Regions from separate parts of the Streptomyces sp. CY-1 genome, predicted to be linked through region 2. Evidence: riboswitches for the same ligand, from Rfam matches in the RefSeq annotation. Region 2 holds a riboswitch; each other region holds the start of a gene.

Region 1 (3,792 bases), 1.3 Mb from region 2:
GGCTTCTTCTCACAGCTCAAGGCAATGGGCGCGGGCGAGGCCCGGATGACCCCGGCGATGCTGCACGGCGCGCTGACCATGCTGGTCACCGGCGCGGCGCTGGTCGGGCTCAATCAGGCCGACGACAACAGTGTCAACAACATCAAGATCGGTGTGAAGCTGGCGCTGCTGATCGTGGTCCTCGGCCTGGTGTATGTGAAGCGCGACGAGGAGAAGGTAGAGTCTGCCGCCTTCGGCGCGGTGGGTGCCTTGACAACGGCAAACATTTTCATCGCCGTGTTGTGGACCTGACGAGCTGATCATCTGAGGTAATCCCGAGACAATTCCGACACCTTTTCGGCGCGATCCTGAGGCAACCGTTTGCACTCGCGAGCTGTCCTGGTAAAAGAGCGAGGCAGTCGAGAGGAGTGGCCATGGGGGCAGTGGGGGCAGTCAGAAGCAGGCAGAGCCGGCAGAGCCGGCGCGCGGGTCTCGTGCTGGGGCTGGCGGGGATGACGGTGCCGCTCGCGGTCGCCGTCGCCGGTCCGGCACAGGCTCAGGCACGGCCGGCCCAGCCACGGCCGCTGGGCAGGTCGGCCGGATCGGTGACACCGGCGACGATGGCCGCGTCATCGTGTACGACCAGCGTGGGGCCGTACCAGAGGCAGGCCGAGCGGTTCCTGGGCCGCCCCGTGGACGGGCGGCAGTCGCGGGCGGACTGTCTCGCGATCCAGAAGTTCCAGGTCAACCACGGCATCAGCCCGACGATCGGCTACGCGGGCCCGATCACCTGGGGCGTGATGAGCCTGATCAACACCCAGAAGGCCGCCGGACACGACCCGAACGCGGCGAAGAAGTGCCCGACCAACAAGGGCCGCATCGCCTGCGTCGACCTCACCCGGCAGTTGAGCTGGATCCAGGACGGCTCCCGGCTGGTCTACGGGCCGGTGCCGGTGCGGTCCGGGCGGAACGGCTTCGAGACCCGCACCGGGCTGAAGAAGATCTACTGGCGCGACGTCAACCACTGGTCGACGCTCTACAAGGTCGCCATGCCCTACAGCCAGTTCTTCGACGGCGGTCAGGCGTTCCACTCGATCGCCGGGAGCGTATGGTCCCCGCCCGGTTCCCACGGCTGCGTCAACATGCGCACGGGCGAGGCCAAGAAGTACTGGAGCCTGCTGAAGAACGGCGACGACGTGTACGTCTACGGGCGCAAGCCCGGCACGTGAGCGGCACCCGCGCCGATGACATGACGATGCCGCTGCCCGGGGCCCCGGCCCCGGGCAGCGGCACACCAGGGGCCCGCACGGCCCCGTGTCCTTCACCCCGCGTCCTTCACACGGCCCGCGTGCCCTACGCGGGCCGCACGCTCCCGTAGATCGGCATCTCGGTGATCGGCGCCTTCTTCACCACATCGCCCGGCTTCGGCGCGTGGATCATCATCCCGTCGCCGATGTAGAGGCCGACATGGCTGATGTCGTCGTAGAAGAAGACCAGATCGCCCGGCTGGAGTTCGGACGTCGAGACGCGCGTACCGACCTTCACCTGGTCCCAGGTGGTGCGCGGCAGCGAGATCCCGGCCGACTTCCAGGCCGCCTGCGTCAGCCCTGAGCAGTCGAAGGAGCTGGGGCCGGTGGCGCCCCAGACATACGGCTTGCCGAGCTGCGACTTCGCGAAGGCGATGGCCTGGGCCGCCTTGGAGCTGTTGGCCGGGGCCGAGGGCGTCGTCGAACCGGAGCCGCTGTCTCCGTTCTGCTGCTCCCGCTGTTCCTGCTGCTTCTTGCGCGCGGCCTCCTGGCGCTGCTTCTCGGCGAGCGCGGCCGCCTTACGGCGGGCCTCTTCCGCCTTCTTCTTCTCGATCGCCGCCAGTCGCGCCTTCTCCTTGGCGGTCAGATTCGCCAGCAGCCGCCGGGCCTCGGTCAGCTTGTCCTGGACGGTCTTCTTCTGGGTCTTGAGCTGCTTCTGCGACGCGGTCAGCGAGGCGAGGCTCTCGCCGGCCTTACCGCGCTCCTTGGCGGCGCTCGCCTGCTGCTTCTGGAAGTCGTCGACGGCCTGCTTCTGCCGACCGGTCAGCCGGTCGATCAGATGCGACTGGTCGAAGACGTCCTGCGGATCGTTGGAGAACAGCAGCGTCGCGGCCGAGCGGGCCATTCCGCCGTCGCGGTACTGGGCGGTGGCGTAGGCGCCGAGCGTGCGCCGCGCCTCGTTGAGCTTCTCGGTGCGCTGGGCGACGGAGTCCAGCAGCTTGTCGACCTTGGCGCGCTGCTGATCGGCGCGCTCCTTGGCGGCGTTGTAGCGCTGGGTGGCGCTCTCCGCCTGGTGGTAGAGGGTGTCGACCTTCTCCTTGACCTTGTCGATCGACTGGGTGGCCGGCTTGGGGTCGTCGCCCGGCGCGGCGTTGGCCGTCTGGGAGAGGAGGGTGACGGATGCGAGGGCGGCCGTGGTGAACCCGACGGCCGTACGGCGGCCGTGGCCGGTGAGCGGGGCCGGTATCCGGCTCCGCGGCTTGCGGTGCGACGCCAACGGAGGCGCTCCTTCCGTGGACCGCCTACCGGGTTAGCTGTCGGGTTCGGGCGGTACGGAAGGTTGCCCTACGGCCGTGTCCGGGCGGCACTTGTGTGCCACGCCGCTTCGGGCCGATTCACCCCGGTGTCGCGTTGTCGGGTCCCCGGCTCCGGGCGCCTCACGGCGGTACCGGACTCGGCGGAGGCCGCCCGTGCCGACGTGGTTCGCCGACGGATCTTCCGGGCCGCCTGACGCAGGACGGTAGCCAACACGTGGGGCTCCTGTGAAGACTGGTGGCCGTTTTGCCCGAAACCGTTTCGTGATGTTCGGGCACCGGCTGTCAGTGGGGCGGCCTAGACTCGGGGAGCGATGAGCAGCCTCTTTGACGACAGCTTCCTGGCGGACCTCGGGCCTCCTTCGAACGAGGAGCCACCGCCGCCGCCCGAGGATTCGGCGCACCCCGGCCCCGATGGCGCCGAGGACGTGCCGCATCACCTCTTCAGCGGCGGCTTCGACGCGCCCGTGCCCCGGGAGGCGCACTATCGGGACGGCGCGGCGCGGCCCGTCGTGGACCCGTCCGCCCTGCTCGAGGGGTTGAACGAGCAGCAGAGAGCCGCCGTGGAGCACACCGGCTCGCCACTGCTGATCGTCGCGGGCGCCGGCTCCGGCAAGACCCGGGTGCTCACCCACCGCATCGCCTATCTGCTCGGCGCCCGCGGCACGCACCCCGGCCAGATCCTCGCCATCACCTTCACCAACAAGGCGGCGGGCGAGATGAAGGAGCGGGTGGAGGAGCTCGTCGGCCCGCGGGCGAACGCCATGTGGGTCTCCACCTTCCACAGCGCCTGCGTCCGCATCCTGCGCCGCGAATCCAAGAAGCTCGGCTTCACCTCGTCGTTCTCGATCTACGACGCCGCCGACTCCAAGCGGCTGATGTCGCTGGTCTGCCGGGATCTGGATCTCGACCCCAAGCGGTTCCCGCCGAAGTCCTTCAGCGCCAAGATCTCCAACCTGAAGAACGAGCTGATCGACGAGGAGACCTTCGCCGGACAGGCCGCGGACGGCTTCGAGAAGACCCTGGCCGAGGCGTACGCGATGTACCAGGCGAGGCTGCGCGAGGCCAACGCGCTGGACTTCGACGACATCATCATGACCACGGTCAATCTGCTCCAGGCGTTCCCGGACGTGGCCGAGCACTACCGCCGCCGCTTCCGGCACGTCCTGGTGGACGAGTACCAGGACACCAACCACGCGCAGTACACCCTGGTGCGTGAGCTGGTGGGCACGGACACCGAGGAGACCACGGCC
Region 2 (3,792 bases):
TGAGCCGGCTGCCGGGCCGATATGTGCCGGAGACGATGTCGTCGCGAATCGCCGTGCACACCGCATGCGCCGAAATCCGGCGACCGCCCTGGACCTCGGTCGTATCCCCGCTCACTTCCGGTCCCATATTGTCGAAACCTCCGCCTTAACGCCCGCGAAACGCATCCATGGAACGCGCATTGAACGACTCTATTCCAATCGGACGTCTTTTCCGATGGCGGAGTGCATTTCATGGATATTTTTTGGTCAGCGGGCGGCGGCACGCCGAAGGCCCCGTCCGGTGGACGGGGCCTTCTCGGATTCTCGCGGGACCGCGGGCGTGCGCGGAGTCCCGCGGGGCCGGACGTTCGCGGAGTGCCGCGAGATCAGACGTTGACGCCGTGCGAGCGCAGATACGCCAGCGGGTCGATGTCCGAGCCGTAGTCCGGGCTGGTGCGGGCCTCGAAGTGCAGATGCGGTCCGGTCACGTTGCCGGTGGCGCCCGACAGGCCGATCTGCTGGCCGGGGGTGACCTTCTGGCCGACCGAGACGCTGATCGACGACAGGTGGCCGTACTGGGTGTAGGTGCCGTCGTTCATCTTGATGACGACGTTGTTGCCGTAGGAGCCGCCCCAGCCCGCCTCGACGATCTCGCCCATGCCCACGGAGTGCACCGAGGTGCCGGAGGAGGCGTGGAAGTCGATGCCGGTGTGGCTGCCGGAGGACCACAGTCCGCTGGACGCGTGGTAGCCGGTGGAGACGTAGGAGCCGCTGATCGGCGTCTCGAAGGTGTTGAGGCGCTTGCGCTCGGCCTCGCGCGCCGCGCGCTCCTTGGCCTCACGCTCGGCCTTGGCCCTCTTCTCCGCGGCCTCCGCCTTTCTGGCGGCCTCCTGGCGGGCGATCGCCTCCGCCTTGGCCTTGGCGGCGGCCTGCGCGGCGGCGGTCTCCTGGGACTGCGCCTGGGCCTCGATCTGGTCCGCGATCCCGTCGCCGATCACGATCGCCTGGGTCAGACCGGTCTGCTGGGGGCTGGGGCCCGTGTCGGCCGCGAACGCCTGTCCGGTGATCCCGGCGACGACGCCCGAGGCGACGGTGGTGATGCCCACGACGTTCGCGCCGGTGCGGACGTTGACCTTGGTGGTCCGGCGGTGTTTCCCGGTGGCAGTGCGGGTGGACGCCATACTGAGGCGCACTCCTTTCCTTCCTTCTCGCCTACCGGGTTAGCTGACGGGTTCGGAGCAGGAAGGTCTCCTACGGACTCCTCCCCCGGCCGGGGAAGGCGCCCGATTCACCCCTGGGGACGTGTGGGTCCCCGGCTCCCCTGGCTCGCGCCGTACGGGGACTCGGCGATGACTGTCCGTGCCGCGGATGCGGCGGGTTGCTGGCGAACAGCCGGACTGACGCTAAACGGGCCCGCTTTCGATCACCAAACGGTTCCGGTTTTTTGTTGCTCTCCCCACAAACCAAACAAGCTGTCACTGCCGCAAATCGGGCATGAAGGAAGGACCCCGGCACCCTTACGGGGGCCAGGGCCCTTCCGCTGTGAACTCGTCGACCGGACCGGCTGCCGGACCGTCAGCCAACCCGGATCGTCGGTGAGCCGGCCGGATCGCGGGTTCTTGGATCGGATCCGGCCAACCGGCCAACTCGAAGCGGCTCAGCCGGAGATGACGCTCACCTCGCCGATGCCCAGCGCCCGGACCGGCTCCTCGATCGCCGAGGCGTCCCCGACCAGCACCGTGACCAGCCGGTCCGCCGGGAAGGCGGACACCACCGCGGCGGTCGCCTCCACCGTGCCGGTCTCCGCGAGGCGGGCGTACAACTGCGCCTGGAAATCGTCCGGAAGGTGCTGCTCGACCTGGTCGGCGAGGGTGCCCGCGACGGACGCCGCCGTCTCGTACTTCAGCGGGGCGACGCCCACCAGGTTCTGCACCGCGACATCGCGCTCCTCGTCGGTGAGCCCCTCCTCCTTCAGCGTGCGCAGCACCTTCCAGAGGTCCTCCAGCGCGGGCCCGGTGACCTCGGTGGCCACCGAGCCGCTGATCGCCAGCATGGCGGCGCCCGCGGAGCCGCCCGAAGGCGCCGGGGGCGCGGAGCGCAGCACCTGGCCGAAGGCGCGCACCCCGTAGGTGTAGCCCTTCTCCTCGCGCAGCACACGGTCGAGGCGGGAGGTGAGAGTGCCGCCCAGGCAGTACGTGCCGAGCACCTGCGCGGGCCAGACCCGGTCATGGCGGTCGGCGCCGACGCGCCCGATGAGCAACTGGGTCTGCACCGCGCCCGGCCGGTCGACGATCACCACACGGCCGAGGTCGTCGGCGACGATCGGGGGAACCGTGCGCGGCACGCCCGCCCCGCCCGTCCAGGCGCCCAGGGTGTCGGCGAGCGCCCCGTCGAGGTCGACCCCGGTGAGGTCGCCCACGATGACGGCGGTGGCCGTGGAGGGGCGGACATGCGCCTCGTAGAAGGCGCGCACGGCCGCGGCGTCGATGCCCTCGATGGTCTCCTGGGTGCCCTGGCGCGGCCGGGACATCCGCGACTCGGCCGGGAAGAGGGCCGCGGAGAGGGCCATCGAGGCGCGGCGGGCCGGGTTGGCCAGCTCATGGGGGATCTCGTCCAGCCGGTTGCGCACCAGCCGCTCGACCTCGCCGTCCGGGAAGGCGGGGGCGCGCAGGGCGTCGGCCAGCAGCCCGAGCGCCTTGGGCAGCCGGGAGACCGGGACCTCCAGGGAGACACGGAGGCCGGGGTGGTCGGCATGCGCGTCCAGCGTGGCGCCGCAGCGCTCGAGCTCGGCGGCGAACTCCTCGGCGTCGTGCTTGTCGGTGCCCTCCGACAGGGCGCGCGCCATGATCGTGGCGACGCCTTCGAGCCCGGCCGGCTCGGCGTCCAGCGGCGCCTCCAGATTGATCTCGACGGCGACGACCTGCTGGCCGGGTCGGTGGCAGCGCAGCACCGTAAGGCCGTTGGGCAGCTCACCGCGCTCGGGGGCCGGGAACGCCCACGGCTTGGGCGCGCCGCCCTTGGGCTGCGGGTGGAAGGTCATGGTCGCGGTGACGGCGTCGCTCACTGGGCCGCCTTCCCTTCTGCGTCGGTCTCGGCGGCTTCGGCGGTGTCGGCTGCGTCCTCGGCGCCCTCGACGGGCTCGTAGACCAGCACGGCGCGGTTGTCGGGGCGCAGCCGCGCCGCGGCCACGGCCCGCACCTCCTCGGCGGTGATGTCGAGCACCCGCTCCACGGCGGTCAGCGCGAGCTGCGGGTCGCCGAAGAGCACCGCGTACCGGCAGAGCTCGTCGGCCCGGCCGCCGACCGTGGCCAGCCGGTCCAGCCACTCGCGCTCGATCTGCGCCTGCGCCCGCTCCATCTCCTGCGGGGTCGGCCCCTCCTCGGCGAAGCGGGCCAGCTCCTCGTCGACGGCGGTCTCGATGGCGGGCACCTCGACGCCGCCGGAGGTCTTCACGTCCAGCCAGCCCAGCGAGGGGGCGCCGGACAGCCTCAGCAGGCCGAATCCGGCGGCTACGGCGGTGCGGTCGCGGCGCACCAGGCGGTTGTGGAGCCGGGAGGACTCCCCGCCGCCGAGGACGGTCAGCGCCAGATCGGCGGCGTCGGACTCACGGGTGCCGTCGTGGGGCAGCCGGTAGGCGGCCATCAGGGCGCGGGCCGGGACCTCCTCCTCCACGACCTCGCGCAACTGGTCGCCGATCACCTCCGGGAGCGTGCCGTCCCGGGGCGGGCGCTTGCCGTCGTGGGAGGGGATGGAGCCGAAGTACTTCTCGATCCAGGCGAGCGTCTGCTCGGGGTCGATGTCGCCGACGATCGA
Region 3 (3,792 bases), 1.1 Mb from region 2:
CCCTCACCGATCAGCTCATCGACGCCTTCGAGGAAAGGGGGGAGGCGGACCTCATCCATGAGTTCGCCTTCCCTCTCCCTATTTACGCGATCTGCGATCTGCTCGGGGTGCCGCGCGAGGACCAGGACGACTTCCGGGACTGGGCCGGGGCGATGATCCGGCACGGCGGCGGCCCGCGCGGCGGAGTGGCCCGCGCCGTGAAGCGGATCCGCGCGTATCTCGGCGAGCTGATCCACCGCAAGCGCCTGGAGCTCGTGGAGCGGAGAGAAGAAGAGGACGGGGAGGACCTGATCTCGGGGCTGATCCGGGCCAGCGACCACGGTGAGCACCTCACCGAGAACGAGGCCGCGGCCATGGCCTTCATCCTCTTGTTCGCCGGCTTCGAGACCACCGTCAACCTCATCGGCAACGGCGTCTACGCACTGCTGCGCCATCCGGAGCAGCGCGCCGTCATGCAGCGGGCCCTGGAAGAAGGGGACGAGCGGCTGCTGGCCGCCGGGGTCGAGGAGCTGCTGCGCTACGACGGGCCCGTGGAGATCGCCACCTGGCGGTTCGCCACCGAGCCGCTCACCCTGGCGGGGCAGCGCATCGCCGAAGGGGAGCCGGTGCTGGTGGTGCTCGCCGCCGCCGACCGGGACCCCGAGCGGTTCGCGGAGCCCGATGTTCTCGACCTCACCCGCCGCGACAACCAGCACCTCGGCTACGGCCACGGCATCCACTACTGCCTCGGCGCCCCGCTCGCCCGGCTGGAGGCGCAGACCGCGATCGCCACCCTGCTGCGGCGGCTGCCCGGACTGCGGCTCGCGGCGGAGCCGGAGGAGCTGCGGTGGCGCGGCGGGCTCATCATGCGTGGGCTGCGCACGCTCCCGGTGACCTGGAATTCCGCGGACCGCTGAGGCGTTCAAGCCCCGTACGTACGGACATTGGTGACGAATGATCAGCCGTGTGACCGTGGCGTGACCTGGGATACATCGGCTTGTGATGATCGAGTGCCCTCGCTATGTTCACCGGCAACCGAGTTCGCCATAGAGAGGGCAATCGCATGCGTTCCGGTAATGGTCGACACCGTCGCCCCCGTCAGGCCCCGGCCATCATCGTCGCGGCGGGGGTCACGGGAGCGAGCATCGCGCTGCCCCTCTTCGGGGCGTCCGGCGCACAGGCCGCCCAGACCGCCACCTGGGATCAGGTCGCCGAGTGCGAGAGCGGCGGGATGTGGAGCGCCAACGAGGGCAACGGCTTCTACGGCGGACTCCAGCTCACCCTCGACATGTGGAAGGACTACGGCGGCACGCGGTACGCCCCGCGTCCCGACCTGGCCAGCCGCTCCCAGCAGATATCCGTCGCCCAGTCGATCCTCGGCGACCGTGGCCCCGACGCCTGGCCGAGCTGTGCGCTGGGCGCCGGGCTCACCGACGGCTCCGGGGCCCCCGATGTGAACCCCGGTGACACGGCCGGCCCGGACCAGGGGGCCGGCCGGGGCGAGGCGGGGGACCGGGAGCGGGACGGCGCCTCCTCGCAGGACTCGGACCGTTCGGGGACGTCCGACAGCGCCGGTAAGCCGGATTCGTCCGGATCGACCGGTAAGCCGGAGGCCCCCCACACCTCCAAGTCCCCCGACGGACTGGACGGCTCGGCCTCGGACACCCCGACGTCGGACGGCTCGGCCTCGGACGACCCGGCCTCGGATGACCCGCACGACTCGGCGTCCGACGGTTCGAAGGGGTCCTCGGCGGATCCCTCCGCCGACCCCTCGCCCTCCGGCCGCCACCGCGGCACCCCGGACGCCGGGAAGCGGGCCGAGGACGGCGATTCGGCGGACGGACAGCCCTCCGGCCGCCACGCCTCGCGCGGCGCCGCGGACCGCGACCGGAGCCCCGCGGCCGACGATTACACTGTTCGCCCCGGTGACAACCTGTCAGGCATCGCCGAGGACCGGAATGTGTCCCGAGGTTGGGAAGGGCTCTACGAGAGCAACGAGGACCTCATCGGAACCGACCCCGACCTGATCATCCCTGGTCAGCGACTTGACCTCACCATCAGGGAGCAGTGATTCGGGGGGAATTGCCCGATCTGGTTCCGGTGAGACATACATCTCGTCACAATTTCCGGGGCGCACCTCGTGTCCGATCTCTCCTCACCCGGCCCTACCTGCGCCGATGTGGGCCGAGTGAGATCAATTACAGCCTCATTCGCTGCCATTGGGGTGTTTGAACGTTCTCGGGAGGTGTGTTTAACGTCTTTCCGCTCGCCACCGCGGGCACCGTCGATCGTCACGCCGAATCCTGCCGGCGGTCGGGGGGAATCCGACGCGTCAGCGCCGAAGGCAGGAGCGGGGGACCCAAGGTAGGTGCCGAGTGGCCTGTGGACACGGGCTCGTCGGCTAGGGGTGAAGCCGGGAGCGATCCTCGATCGCGACCGGCCGGGCAACTCACGTCCGAACCCGACAGCTCACCTCGTAGGCGTCGGTGAGGAAACGAACCAACGATGCTGAAGTCCAACGGGAAGCACCGCCGTCCCTCCAAGGCCACCCGTATCGCCGCGCTCACCGGTCTCGCCGGTGCCGCCGTGGCGGCCCCCCTCATCGGTGCGACCTCCGCCTCCGCGGCCACCACCTCCCAGTGGGACCAGGTCGCGCAGTGCGAGGCCGGTGGCAACTGGTCGATCAACACCGGCAACGGCTACTACGGCGGCCTCCAGTTCTCGAGCTCCACGTGGGCCGCGTACGGCGGCACCGCCTATGCGCCCACCGCGGACAAGGCCAGCAAGAGCCAGCAGATCCAGATAGCCGAGAAGGTCCTCGGCAGCCAGGGCAAGGGCGCCTGGCCGGTCTGCGGCAAGGGTCTGACCTCCGGCGGCAGCCCGTCCGCGCCCTCCGCCCCCTCCGCGCCGTCCGGTTCGCAGGGCCAGCCCTCGGCCTCCACCAAGTCGACCCCGGCCGCCCAGCCCGCCCAGCCGAAGGCCCAGCCGCACTCCGCGCCCGAGCGCGCCACGCGTGAGCAGCCCCGTGGCCCGATCAAGAAGGGTGACGGCGAGTACAAGGTCAAGTCCGGCGACACCCTCGGCAAGATCGCCAAGGAGCACCACGTCAAGGGCGGCTGGAAGAAGCTCTTCAAGCTGAACGACGACATCGTGGAGAAGGCCGACCTGATCTACCCGGGCCAGAAGCTGCACCTCGGCTGAGCCACGGTGCGCACCTGAGCGACGAGCCCCGGTCGGGCGTGCCGCCCCCATGGCGCGCCCCACCGGGGCTTCCTCATTGCCCAATTCGCCAGAAATCTTGATATGTGATTCGGAATCCGGCTTTTTGTGTCACGCCCCTGTCTCGTGGGGCGGGCGAACGCGGGGTGCAGCCCTCCCGGCCCGTTAGGCTCGTGCTGCTACCGCAGACCCATACGAAGGAGAACCTCGTGCCGTCCATCGACGTCGTCGTAGCTCGCGAGATCCTCGACTCGCGAGGCAACCCCACGGTCGAGGTCGAGGTCGGCCTCGACGACGGCAGCACCGGCCGTGCCGCCGTTCCGTCCGGCGCCTCCACCGGCGCCTTCGAGGCCCTCGAACTCCGTGACGGCGACAAGAACCGCTACAACGGCAAGGGCGTGGAGAAGGCCGTCCTCGCCGTCATCGAGCAGATCGGCCCCGAGCTGGTCGGCTACGACGCCACCGAGCAGCGTCTGATCGACCAGGCGATGTTCGACCTGGACGCCACCCCGGACAAGTCCTCGCTCGGTGCCAACGCCATCCTCGGCGTCTCCCTCGCGGTCGCGCACGCCGCCTCCGAGGCGTCCGACCTCC
Region 4 (3,792 bases), 2.3 Mb from region 2:
TGGCGGCGACGTCGTCCAGGGCGGCGAGGACCTTCTGGCCGCGCTCGGTCTCCAGGTGCTGGGCCGCGCCCGAGGAGCGGGGGCTGTCGACCGTCGTGCCCGGGCGGTACTTGCCGGTCAGGAAGCCGGACGCCAGGGAGTAGTACGGGATGGTCGCCAGGTGGTGGCGGGCGGCGACGTCGGCCAGCTCGCCCTCGAAGGTGTCGCGGGAGACCAGGTTGTAGTGCGGCTGGAGGGCGACATAGCGGGCCAGGCTCTCCTGGGTGGAGAAGGTCAGCAGGGCCTCCAGGCGCTCCGCGCTGACGTTGGACGCGGCGATCTCGCGGACCTTGCCCTCTCTGACCAGCTCGTCCAGGGTGCTGATGATCTCCTCCACCGGCACCGACGGATCGTCGTAGTGGGTGTAGTAGAGGTCGATGTAGTCGGTGCGCAGCCGCTGGAGGGACTCCTCGACGCCCGATTTGATGGCGGACGAGGTCAGACCGCGCGGCTCCGGGGAGCCGGCGCCCACCTTGGTGGCGAGGACGATGTCGGATCGGTTGCGCCGGGAGGCGAACCAGTTGCCGAGGATGGTCTCGGACTCGCCGCCCTCGTTGCCCGGCACCCACGCGGAGTACACATCGGCGGTGTCGATGAAATTGCCGCCCGCCGCGACGAAAGCGTCGAGCACCCTGAAGGACTCGGCCTCGTCGGCGGTCCAGCCGAAGACGTTCCCGCCCAGGGAGAACGGGAAGACGGACAGATCACCGATCTTCTGTGTGTTGTCAGCCATACGGTTTTACAACGAGTGGCCGGGCGGGGTTGTTCCTGGGGGTGGCCTCGGGCGGGGTGTTCCCTTGGGGGTCCCTGGGGGGGTCCTTGGGGGTCCTTGGGGGTCCTTGGGGGTCCTTGGGGGTCCTTGGGGGTGTTCCTGCGGGGCGGCCCGTCAGGGCGTAAACCGGCGGCCCTGGCGTCAAGGGGGGAGAGAGCGCCAGAGCCGCCGGCGTATCAGGGATTCATCCCGTGCTGGCGCAGCCAGGGCATCGGGTCGATCGGCGAGCCGCCGCCCGGCCGGACCTCGAGGTGGAGGTGCGGGCCGGTCACATTGCCGGTGGCGCCGACGCGGCCGATGACGTCGCCCGCCGTCACCTTGCCCGAGGTGACGACCATCGACGACAGGTGGCAGTACCAGATCTCGGTGCCGTCGCTGAGGGTCAGCACGATGCGGTAGCCGTACGAACCGGCCCAGCCCGCCTGGGTGATGGTGCCGCCGTGCACCGCCTTGGCCGGGGTGCCGGTCGGGGCGGCGAAGTCCTGGCCGGTGTGGTCGGCCGACCAGATGTCGCCCGCTTGGCCGAAACTCGCGGTCAGGGTGTACGAGCCGACGGGGAGGGTGTACGCGGCGGCGAGCCTGGCCTGGCGCTCGGCCGCGGCCTTCTTCTCGGCCGCCTCCTTCGCCCGCTGCTCGGCGGCCTTCTTCTCCGCCTCGGCCTTGGCCTTCCGCTGGGCGGCCACCTCCGCGGCCTGGTCGGACGCCTTCTTCGCGGCGGCCTTCGCCGCGGCGGTGCGGTTGTCCTCGTCCGCCGCGTTCTGCTGGTTCTCGGCCTGCTGGAGGATGCGGGCGCGCAGCGCCTCGCCCGCGTCGGTGGTGCCGCGCTGCTCGTCCGCGCTGGTCAGCCCGGCCTCGGAGAGGGGGGCGGCGGCCGTCTGCGGGTCACTGCTGTCGTCCGACGCCCAGGAGCCGATACCGGGCAGGTCCTTGGCGGCGGGCAGGCTGGCCTTGACCTCATCGGCGACATGGCCGAGATCCGGCATCGAAATGGGCGGCTTGGGACGGTCCTTGGCGCTGGCCATACCGCCCGCACCGACCGCCGCGATCACACCGACCCCGAGGACGGCGCCGCTGCGCGCCATGGTCCCGCCGCGCTGCTTGGCCACGCGGTGCCGGCCGCGTACGGGAGCGATGGACTCCTCGGTGGGGTTCCACTCCTCCCAGGGCTCGGTCTCGAATCCGGCACCCGGGCCCTCGAACGCGTCCCCATCCGCGTCCAGGTACCGATCGTCGGGGGCGAAGTGGCCGTCCCCGGAGCTCATCCCGCCGCCGGCATCGAAGCCGGGGCCGTAGGCGGTGGCGGTCCCCAAACCGCCTCCCCGTGTGCGATACGGGGCCTCGTCCAGGGCAGACCTATTGGACGCCACGGAGGCGCACTCCTTTCCTTCCTTCTCGCCTACCGGGTTAGCTGACGGGTTCGGAGCAGGAAGGTCTCCTACGGGTCACGTTCGACCCGATTCACCCCAAGGTGTTGGTTCCCCGGTTCCCTTGGTGCTGCTGGTGGTGCGGTACTGCCAGTGTGCGTACGGGATTCGGCGACGGCGCACGGTGCCGCCCTTGCGACGGTTGTGACGACCGCGCTGCGTTATCGAACGTTAATAGAGAGCGCGATGTGATTCCAAGCTGTTCTGAGGAATCCGCGCACCTTTGGCATGAACTTAGCGCTCAAGAAGGGACAAATAAGGGCGAGTCAACGCACTGGCCAAGGGTTCGTAAAAACGCATGCGGACCGATCGTGCAGCAATTGTTATGCGGAGGGGGCTCGGTCGACTACGCACCGTATGGACCCGGTCGGCTACGGACGGTGTGGGGGGTCGGCCTCCCCCGTATGGCCCGTGCGGTTCGCATCACCGTCGCCCTGCCCGTTCCCCCGTCCGTTCCCACGGGCCGCGGTCCGGCGGACCGCGAGCAGCGCCATGTCGTCCGATGTCCCGCCGTCCGTATGGCGCTCGACATCGGCCACCAACGCGTCCAGCAGCTCCTGCGGATCGGCGAAGCGACGGCCGCGCAGCCGCTGCTCCGGGTCGTAGAACTCGCCGTCGCGGTCCCGGGCCTCCGTCACCCCGTCCGTGAACAGCAGCAGCGTCTCCCCCTCCGCGAACCCCAGCTCCATCACCCGGTCCGGCCACCCCGCCAACTCCCCCATCCCCACCGGCAGCGCCGACGCCTCCGGCTCCAGGGCGCGCACCGCGCCGTCCTCCTCCATCAGCAGCGGCGCCGGATGGCCGCGATTGATCAGCCGCAGAGTGGAGTCGCCGCGCGGAATTTCGGCCACCACCGCCGTCGTGAACCCCTCGAACACCTCCAGGTCGGCCCGCCGGGCGCCCTCGCGCTGAAGCGCCCGCTCCAGGCGGCCCACGAGCGCCTCCAGGGTCGTCTCCTGCTCCGCCGCCTCCCGGAAGCAGCCGAGGAGGATCGCCACGACCTCCACGGCCCCCAACCCCTTGCCGCGTACGTCCCCGACGGTCAGCCGTACGCCGTGCGGAGTGTCCTGAACCGCGTACAGGTCACCGCCGATCGCCGCGTACTTCTCCGCCGGTACATAGCGCGCGGCGATCTCCAGTCCGGCCAGACGGGCGGGCGGCGCGGGCAGGACGGCGCGCTGGGCCGCCTCCGCCACTCCGCGCGCCGAGGCGAGCCGGTGGTAGCTGCGGCGTACGACACGGTTGATCGCCACCGCCAGCACGGTCACGGTGGCGACCGTGCCGATCTCGGTGGCCGCCTGGGTCGGGTCCTTCACCCCGTGCAACTCCGCCAGCAGACAGGTCGCGAGGACGGCGACGCAGGCCATGACGACGGTCTGGCGCAGCGGTAGGAGCGCCGCGGCGACCAGGGGGGCGGCGGCGAAGAAGGGCGAGGCGGTGTAGCCGGACGGGGTGGCCAGGTCGAAGCTGACGCCGGCGAGGATGAGGATGGCGGGAAGCCAGCGGGCCACCCGGCGGCCCGGCGGCCCCTGGCCGGCGTCCTCGGCCGAGCCGGGC

The links. Region 2 has a riboswitch for cyclic di-AMP ahead of ACK1X7_RS34625 (M23 family metallopeptidase). Riboswitches for the same ligand answer to the same signal wherever they lie in the genome.
Region 1: another riboswitch for cyclic di-AMP. It lies ahead of ACK1X7_RS28995 (C40 family peptidase); the one in region 2 lies ahead of ACK1X7_RS34625 (M23 family metallopeptidase).
Region 3: another riboswitch for cyclic di-AMP. It lies ahead of ACK1X7_RS29770 (transglycosylase family protein); the one in region 2 lies ahead of ACK1X7_RS34625 (M23 family metallopeptidase).
Region 4: another riboswitch for cyclic di-AMP. It lies ahead of ACK1X7_RS24495 (M23 family metallopeptidase); the one in region 2 lies ahead of ACK1X7_RS34625 (M23 family metallopeptidase).

What each region holds. Positions count from the first base shown of each region.
Region 1 covers NZ_CP178393.1:6,737,029-6,740,820, forward strand. The annotation lists gene ACK1X7_RS28985 (hypothetical protein) at 1-291, shown strand, start outside; gene ACK1X7_RS28990 (L,D-transpeptidase) at 414-1,208, shown strand; gene ACK1X7_RS28995 (C40 family peptidase) at 1,333-2,502, opposite strand; cyclic di-AMP (ydaO/yuaA leader) riboswitch at 2,510-2,680, opposite strand; gene pcrA (DNA helicase PcrA) at 2,854-3,792, shown strand, end outside.
Region 2 covers NZ_CP178393.1:8,049,641-8,053,432, reverse strand. The annotation lists gene ACK1X7_RS34630 (GntR family transcriptional regulator) at 1-127, opposite strand, end outside; gene ACK1X7_RS34625 (M23 family metallopeptidase) at 366-1,160, opposite strand; cyclic di-AMP (ydaO/yuaA leader) riboswitch at 1,175-1,338, opposite strand; gene ACK1X7_RS34620 (M16 family metallopeptidase) at 1,637-3,019, opposite strand; gene ACK1X7_RS34615 (M16 family metallopeptidase) at 3,040-3,792, opposite strand, start outside.
Region 3 covers NZ_CP178393.1:6,907,302-6,911,093, forward strand. The annotation lists gene ACK1X7_RS29760 (cytochrome P450 family protein) at 1-896, shown strand, start outside; gene ACK1X7_RS29765 (transglycosylase family protein) at 1,043-2,050, shown strand; cyclic di-AMP (ydaO/yuaA leader) riboswitch at 2,306-2,477, shown strand; gene ACK1X7_RS29770 (transglycosylase family protein) at 2,485-3,180, shown strand; gene eno (phosphopyruvate hydratase) at 3,408-3,792, shown strand, end outside.
Region 4 covers NZ_CP178393.1:5,704,035-5,707,826, forward strand. The annotation lists gene ACK1X7_RS24490 (aldo/keto reductase) at 1-772, opposite strand, end outside; gene ACK1X7_RS24495 (M23 family metallopeptidase) at 988-2,178, opposite strand; cyclic di-AMP (ydaO/yuaA leader) riboswitch at 2,190-2,324, opposite strand; gene ACK1X7_RS24500 (PP2C family protein-serine/threonine phosphatase) at 2,607-3,792, opposite strand, start outside.